Regions from separate parts of the Synechococcus sp. LA31 genome, predicted to be linked through region 2. Evidence: predicted binding sites of a transcription regulator. Region 2 holds the regulator's gene; the other holds the start of a gene.

Region 1 (3,406 bases), 230 kb from region 2:
CCGGTGGTGCTGGGAAGGATCACTTCGTCGGCGTTGCCGTCGAAGACGCTCTGGTCAGGTGCCAGAACGCGAAGGGTGAGAGACATCAGTTAAGCCTCCGGATCAGCCTTTGGCTTCAGCTTGGATCTTGGCGGCCTTGGCTTTCACTTCATCGATGTTGCCTACCAGGTAGAAGGCCGCTTCGGGAAGATGATCCAGCTCGCCTGCCAGGATCATGTTGAAGCCACTGATGGTGTCCGCCAGCTTCACGTACTTGCCGGGCATGCCGGTGAAGATCTCAGCCACGAAGAAGGGCTGAGAGAGGAACTTCTCAATTTTGCGAGCGCGGTCCACAGTGCGGCGGTCGTCTTCAGACAGTTCGTCCAGACCCAGAATCGCAATGATGTCCTGGAGCTCTTTGTAGCGCTGCAGGGTGGACTGCACGGCACGGGCGGTGCGGTAGTGCTCGTCGCCCACAACGGCAGGCTGGAGCATGGTGCTGGTGGAATCCAGGGGATCCACAGCGGGGTAGATGCCCTTGGAGGCCAGGCCGCGGCTGAGCACGGTGGTGGCATCCAGGTGGGCGAAGGTGGTTGCGGGAGCCGGGTCGGTCAGGTCGTCCGCAGGCACGTAGACGGCCTGAATCGAGGTGATCGAACCTTCCAGCGTGGAGGTGATGCGCTCCTGCAGAGCGCCCACATCAGTGCCAAGGGTGGGCTGGTAGCCCACAGCCGACGGCATGCGGCCCAGCAGTGCTGACACCTCAGAACCGGCCTGCACAAAGCGGAAGATGTTGTCCACGAACAGCAGCACGTCCTGCTTGTTCACGTCGCGGAAGTGCTCAGCCATGGTGAGAGCCGACAGACCCACGCGCATGCGGGCGCCCGGGGGCTCGTTCATCTGGCCGTAGCAGAGGGCCACCTTCGACTTGGATAGGTCGTCGGGGTTGATCACGCCCGATTCCTTGAATTCCTCGTAGAGATCGTTGCCCTCACGGGTGCGCTCACCCACGCCGGCGAACACAGACACACCGCCGTGCTCTTTGGCGATGTTGTTGATCAGCTCCTGGATCAACACGGTTTTGCCGACACCGGCGCCACCGAACAGGCCAACCTTGCCGCCTTGGCGGTAGGGAGCCAGGAGGTCGATCACCTTGATACCGGTCTCGAACACCTGGGGCTTGGTTTCGAGATCGGTGAGCTTGGGAGCTTCGCGATGGATCGGAGCAGTGGCGGTGGTGGTCACCGGGCCTTGCTCATCAACGGGCTCTCCGAGCACATTGAAGATGCGGCCGAGAGTGGCTTCACCAACGGGCACAGAGATGGCAGCGCCGGTGTCGACGGCTTCCATGCCGCGCACCAGACCATCGGTGGTGCTCATGGCCACGGCGCGCACGCGGTGGTCACCCAGGAGCTGTTGCACTTCAGCGGTCAGAGCCACGTCTTGACCGGCTGAGTTTTTGCCCGTCACGCGGAGGGCGTTGTAGATCTTTGGCAGCTTGCCGGCCGGGAATTCAACGTCGATCACCGGGCCGATCACCTGCCGGATGATGCCTTTGGTGCCGGTGGCAGTAGCAGCAGCCATTTATGGGGAGAAGTCGCTGGGGACGCGCAGCGGGCTCAAACCCGCTCCGAAGCGGCGCAACCTTACCACCGCGTGCCATCCGCCTAGGGGCTGTTCGGTCGAGTCGCCACCACTGTTCGGTCAACCGCCCAGGCCAGCGCTTGAACCCCAGTAGCTCTCCCCAATAGCTTGGCACTCAAGGCAGGTGAGTGCTAACTCGCTTTGCCCGGCGTTTCGACGCCGCGACCCTGGCAGCGTCTCTGGCGCCATGCCAATGGTTTCGCTTTCTTCATCGCATTCCATCCATGGCTGCTGTTTCTCTCAGCGTTTCCACCGTCAAGCCCCTGGGCGACCGCATCTTTATCAAGGTGTCGGAGTCTGAGGAAAAAACCGCCGGCGGCATCCTTCTGCCTGACACCGCCAAGGAAAAGCCCCAGGTGGGTGAAGTGGTGCAGGTGGGGCCGGGTAAGTGCAACGACGATGGCTCTCGTCAGACCCCTGAAGTGAGCATCGGCGACAAGGTGCTTTACAGCAAGTACGCGGGTACCGACATCAAGCTCGGCTCCGATGAGTATGTGCTGCTGTCCGAAAAGGACATCCTGGCTGTCGTCAACTGAGCGATCAGCTCATTCCGACCCACTCCAAGTTTTTAACCGTTTCAATCGCGAGATCCGCCTTCCATGGCTAAGCGCATTATTTACAACGAGCAGGCCCGCCGCGCCCTCGAGAAAGGCATTGACATCCTGGCCGAATCCGTTGCCGTCACCCTTGGACCCAAGGGTCGCAATGTGGTGCTGGAGAAGAAGTTTGGTGCTCCTCAAATCATTAACGATGGCGTCACCATCGCTAAAGAGATTGAGCTTGAGGACCACATCGAGAACACCGGTGTTGCTCTGATTCGTCAGGCCGCCTCAAAGACCAACGACGCTGCCGGCGACGGCACCACCACCGCCACCGTGCTGGCCCACGCCATGGTGAAGGCCGGGCTGCGCAACGTGGCCGCCGGCGCCAATGCGATCACCCTCAAGAAGGGCATCGACAAGGCCGCCGAGTTCTTGGTTGAAAAGATCAAGGAGCACGCCAAGCCGATCAGCGACTCCAACGCCATCGCCCAGGTGGGCACCATCTCTGCCGGCAACGACGAAGAAGTCGGCAAGATGATCGCCGACGCCATGGATAAGGTTGGCAAAGAGGGTGTGATTTCCCTCGAGGAAGGAAAGTCGATGACCACCGAGCTGGAGGTCACCGAGGGCATGCGCTTCGACAAGGGCTACATCTCCCCCTACTTCGCCACCGACACCGAGCGGATGGAAGCGGTGCTCGAAGAGCCTTACATCCTGCTCACCGATAAGAAGATCGGCTTGGTGCAGGATCTGGTGCCCGTGCTCGAGCAGATTGCCCGCACAGGCAAGCCTCTGCTGATCATCGCTGAGGACATCGAGAAGGAAGCACTCGCCACTCTGGTGGTGAACCGTCTGCGCGGTGTGCTCAACGTGGCCGCTGTCAAGGCTCCTGGCTTCGGCGATCGCCGTAAGGCCATGCTTGAAGACATCGCCGTTCTCACCAACGGTCAGCTGATCACTGAGGACGCCGGCCTCAAGCTGGAGAACGCCAAGCTGGAGATGCTGGGCACTGCCCGCCGCATCACCATCAATAAGGACACCACCACGATCGTGGCCGAAGGCAACGAGGTGGCTGTGAAGGCCCGCTGCGAGCAGATCCGCAAGCAGATGGACGAAACCGACTCCTCCTATGACAAGGAGAAGCTGCAGGAGCGTCTGGCCAAGCTGAGCGGCGGTGTGGCCGTGGTCAAGGTGGGCGCTGCCACCGAGACCGAGATGAAGGACAAGAAACTGCGCCTGGA
Region 2 (3,406 bases):
GGGGGAGCTTGACGGCCCTCGCTCTGCTCGTTGAGCACAGCCAATCCCTGCCCCCACCAGGCCCAGCCGTTCTGAAGTGAACGCGCACCGGCCAGCTGGGCCTGCAGCTGATCGGGATTGCCCTTCACGGGCTTGGATTCGAGGCGCGTCCAGGCCTGGAGGTTGAGCCCGCGGCTCTGCAGCGGTGAGCTGCTGTATCCCTCCGCTGCGAGTGCCGCCTCAAGGCCCTCAAGCGGCGGCTGCTGTGGGGTCGTGCCGAGCAACCAGCCCTCACGCGCTTGCGCCCAGAGCAGGGGACCTTGATCAGCACCAGCCACAAGGGCAGGCAGGGCGCCAGGCATTTGGGCCAGAGCGTCCCGCAGCAGCGGACCCACCAACTGCCCCCAAGGATCGGGTTCAGCAGGATTGAGCAGCCTTGCTGGTTCACTGATCAGAGCCAGGCTGGCCACGGGCAGCTGCAGCTGTTGCTGCAGCGCCTGCGGCGGTGCCGGCAGGGCGGGCAAACCATCACGCAACTGGGTGATGGCATCCAGCTGGAAGCCTCGGCCCGAAGGGCTGAGGCCTGCAACCAACTCCACCGACACTCCGGGGTCTGCATCATCAGGCGCCGGGAGCCCCAGCCACTGCTGCATGGCCTGCGGCCGGGCCGTGAGGATCGCCACACCGCGGCCCAGCCGATCCACGGATTGCTGCAGCGGGGCACTGGCAGCCTGGTTGAGCTCATCAATCTGCGACACATCGAGGGCCTGCTCGAGCACACCCCGACCGGAGGCGATCAGCACCAGATCGTCATTGATGAGGGCTGTGGCCAGCGGCTGGGGGTCCTGGCCAAGCAGGGCGCCGCGGCCACTGATCAGGCCCATGCCGCGATAGCTGCTGATCTGCAGATCCGTGCCAGCCAGGCTGCGGCTCTGCCAGAAACGCTGCAGAAAACGGCGAGCACCCTCGCTGTCGCGGCTGCGCAGGGCCAACACCCAACCGGGTTGCTCCTGGGCCGCCGGCGGTGTGAGTAGGGCAAAGCTGCTTTCGCGGCCGAGCCAGGGGGCCAGCTCACTGGCGTAATCCAGGCCAGCAGCAGCGAAAGCTCCATCACGGAGGCGATCCGCTGCTGCTGCTGCTGCGCGCCGCTGCCGTGGCGCCGCCACAGCGCGCGCATAAGCAGCGGGCTGATCGGGAGCGAGCAACCAATGCAGGCTGAGCGGCGCTGTGCGGGGCACAAACCGGGCCGCCAGGGGCAACTCCAACCTCTGGCTTTGCAACCCAAGCGGACTGCGCTGCCACAGCAACCACCAGCCGGCACCCCCCAGACTCAGCAGCGCCACGGCGGCCGCCAACACTGCCGCCAGGAAGGGGCGGGCCTTCATCGGTTGCCTGCAGGACTGGCCTCATCTTTATGCATGGCGGCAAGCTTTGGCACCCCAGCTCGATCTAGTTTCTGGGGATGAGCAGCCCCACCCCACTCAGCGCCCGTGCGCTTCAGCAACGGCTGGAGGCCGGTGAACCGTTGCAGCTGGTGGATGTACGCGAGCCGATGGAGCTCGAGCTGGCCCGCCTGAGCGAACCGGTCATTCATCTACCGCTCAGCACGTCCGAGCAGTGGATCGGCAGCTTGCAGGAACGGCTGGATCCCCAGCGCGACGTGGTGGTGCTCTGCCATGCCGGTGTGCGCAGCTGGCAGTTCGGCTGCTGGCTGATGGAGGCCCAGGGGTTCCCACAGGTGTGGAACCTGCAGGGAGGCATCGATGCCTGGAGCGTGGAGGTGGATCCAAGCGTGCCGCGCTACTGAGCCCACAGCACACCTACGATCCAGCCATTCCGCCGCCGGCGCCCAACCCGTGCAGCCGCTGCCCCACAGGCAAGAGCAGGTGCTGCAGGCCACCGTGCGCCACTACGTGGACACCACGGAACCGGTGGGCAGCAAAACCCTGGTGCAGCGCTTCGGGCTGAAGGCGAGCCCAGCCACGATCCGCTCGGCCATGGGCGCCCTCGAACTGCGGGGGCTCCTCACCCAACCCCACATCTCCGCCGGGCGGGTGCCAAGCCCCCTGGGCTATCGGCACTACGTGAATTGCCTGCTGCCAGCGCCCGGTGCAGCAGCCGGCCAACTGCAGCGGGAACTGATGAGCTTGAGCCTGCAATGGGCTGCCCTCGACGACCTGCTGCTGCATCTAGCCCGGCGCCTCGCCGACCTCACCGGTTTGCTCAGCCTGATCACGCGGCCCGAGCGGCCAAGCCCTGCATTGCAGGCGCTGCGCCTGGTGCCGAGCGGTGATCGTCTGCTGGTGTTTCTGGTGGAAGGCGGAGCTTCTGCCACCAGCCTCAACCTGCGCCTGCCCCTCGGCAGCGCAGACGAACTGCCGGCACTCGAACGCTGGGTGAGCGCTCAGCTGGCAGAGGGCACCATCAACTGGCAGAGCCTGCCACCGCAGCTGCAAAGCTGCGGCTACCAACTGCGCCAAGGACTGATCAGCCATCAGCAAGCTGGAGCCAGCCAGCCCAGTAGTGCCGTGACCCTCGGGCTGGGGGGGCTGCTGCGGCAGCCGGAATTTGAGCGGAGTGAGAGTCTCAGGCCGCTGCTGGAGCTCGTGGAATGCGAACCCCAGCGCGTGCTGCAGCCGGAGCAGGTGCGGGCACTAGGAGGCGTGTGGATCGGAGCGGAGCATCCCGACCAGGCCTTGCACCAATGTGCTGTGGTGCAGGCCAGCTACGGCACAGCCGGGGGAGGAGCCGGCCAAGTCGCGCTGATCGGCCCCATGCGCATGGCCTATTCCACCGCCCGCTCCGCTGTGCAGGCAGTTGCCACCACGCTGGAGCGGTTATTGAGCTGAGGGTCAGCCGCCGAGAGCGCTACCAAGCCGATCAGCCACGGTGTTCACATCCTTGTCGCCACGCCCGGACAGGTTGAGCACCACCTCGGTACCCGGGGCAAGGGTGGGGCAGAGCTTGTCGAGCCAAGCGAAGGCATGAGCCGTCTCTAGGGCTGGAATGATGCCCTCGAGCTGGCAGAGCAACTGCAGGGCATCGAGGGCTTCAGCGTCGGTCACAGCGCCGTATTCAGCCCGGCCGATCGTTTTCAGGTAGCTGTGCTCAGGACCCACACCGGGATAGTCGAGACCAGCACTAATGGAGTGAGCCTCCTGCACCTGGCCTTCACCGTCCTGGAGTAGCAGGCTCATGGCGCCATGAAGCACGCCCACACGGCCTTCAGTGATGGTGGCGGCATGGCGACCAGTGGCCACACCATCGCCGGCAGCCTCAACACCCACCAAGCGCACGGCGGTGTCTTGCACAAAGGGGTGGAACAGGCCCATGGCATTGGAGCCACCACCCACGCAAGCCACCAGCACGTCGGGGTTGCGGCCAAAGGCTTCATGGCACTGACGCTTGGTTTCTTCACCGATCACGG

What was found. Region 2 encodes HrcA, which represses chaperone genes, less so after heat shock. Its sites were predicted from a motif close to TTAGCACTCNNNNNNNNNGAGTGCTAA; they were not measured.
Region 1: the regulator HrcA is predicted to act here: its motif matches at 1,732-1,758, upstream of groES (co-chaperone GroES).

Annotation. Positions count from the first base shown of each region.
Region 1 is NZ_CP075523.1:2,673,013-2,676,418, forward strand. Features, by position in the region: gene atpC (ATP synthase F1 subunit epsilon) at 1-86, opposite strand, end outside; gene atpD (F0F1 ATP synthase subunit beta) at 103-1,563, opposite strand; gene groES (co-chaperone GroES) at 1,848-2,159, shown strand; gene groL (chaperonin GroEL) at 2,223-3,406, shown strand, end outside.
Region 2 is NZ_CP075523.1:2,441,561-2,444,966, reverse strand. Features, by position in the region: gene KJJ24_RS13240 (DUF3352 domain-containing protein) at 1-1,364, opposite strand, end outside; gene KJJ24_RS13235 (rhodanese-like domain-containing protein) at 1,442-1,786, shown strand; gene KJJ24_RS13230 (heat-inducible transcriptional repressor HrcA) at 1,743-2,828, shown strand; gene trpB (tryptophan synthase subunit beta) at 2,832-3,406, opposite strand, start outside.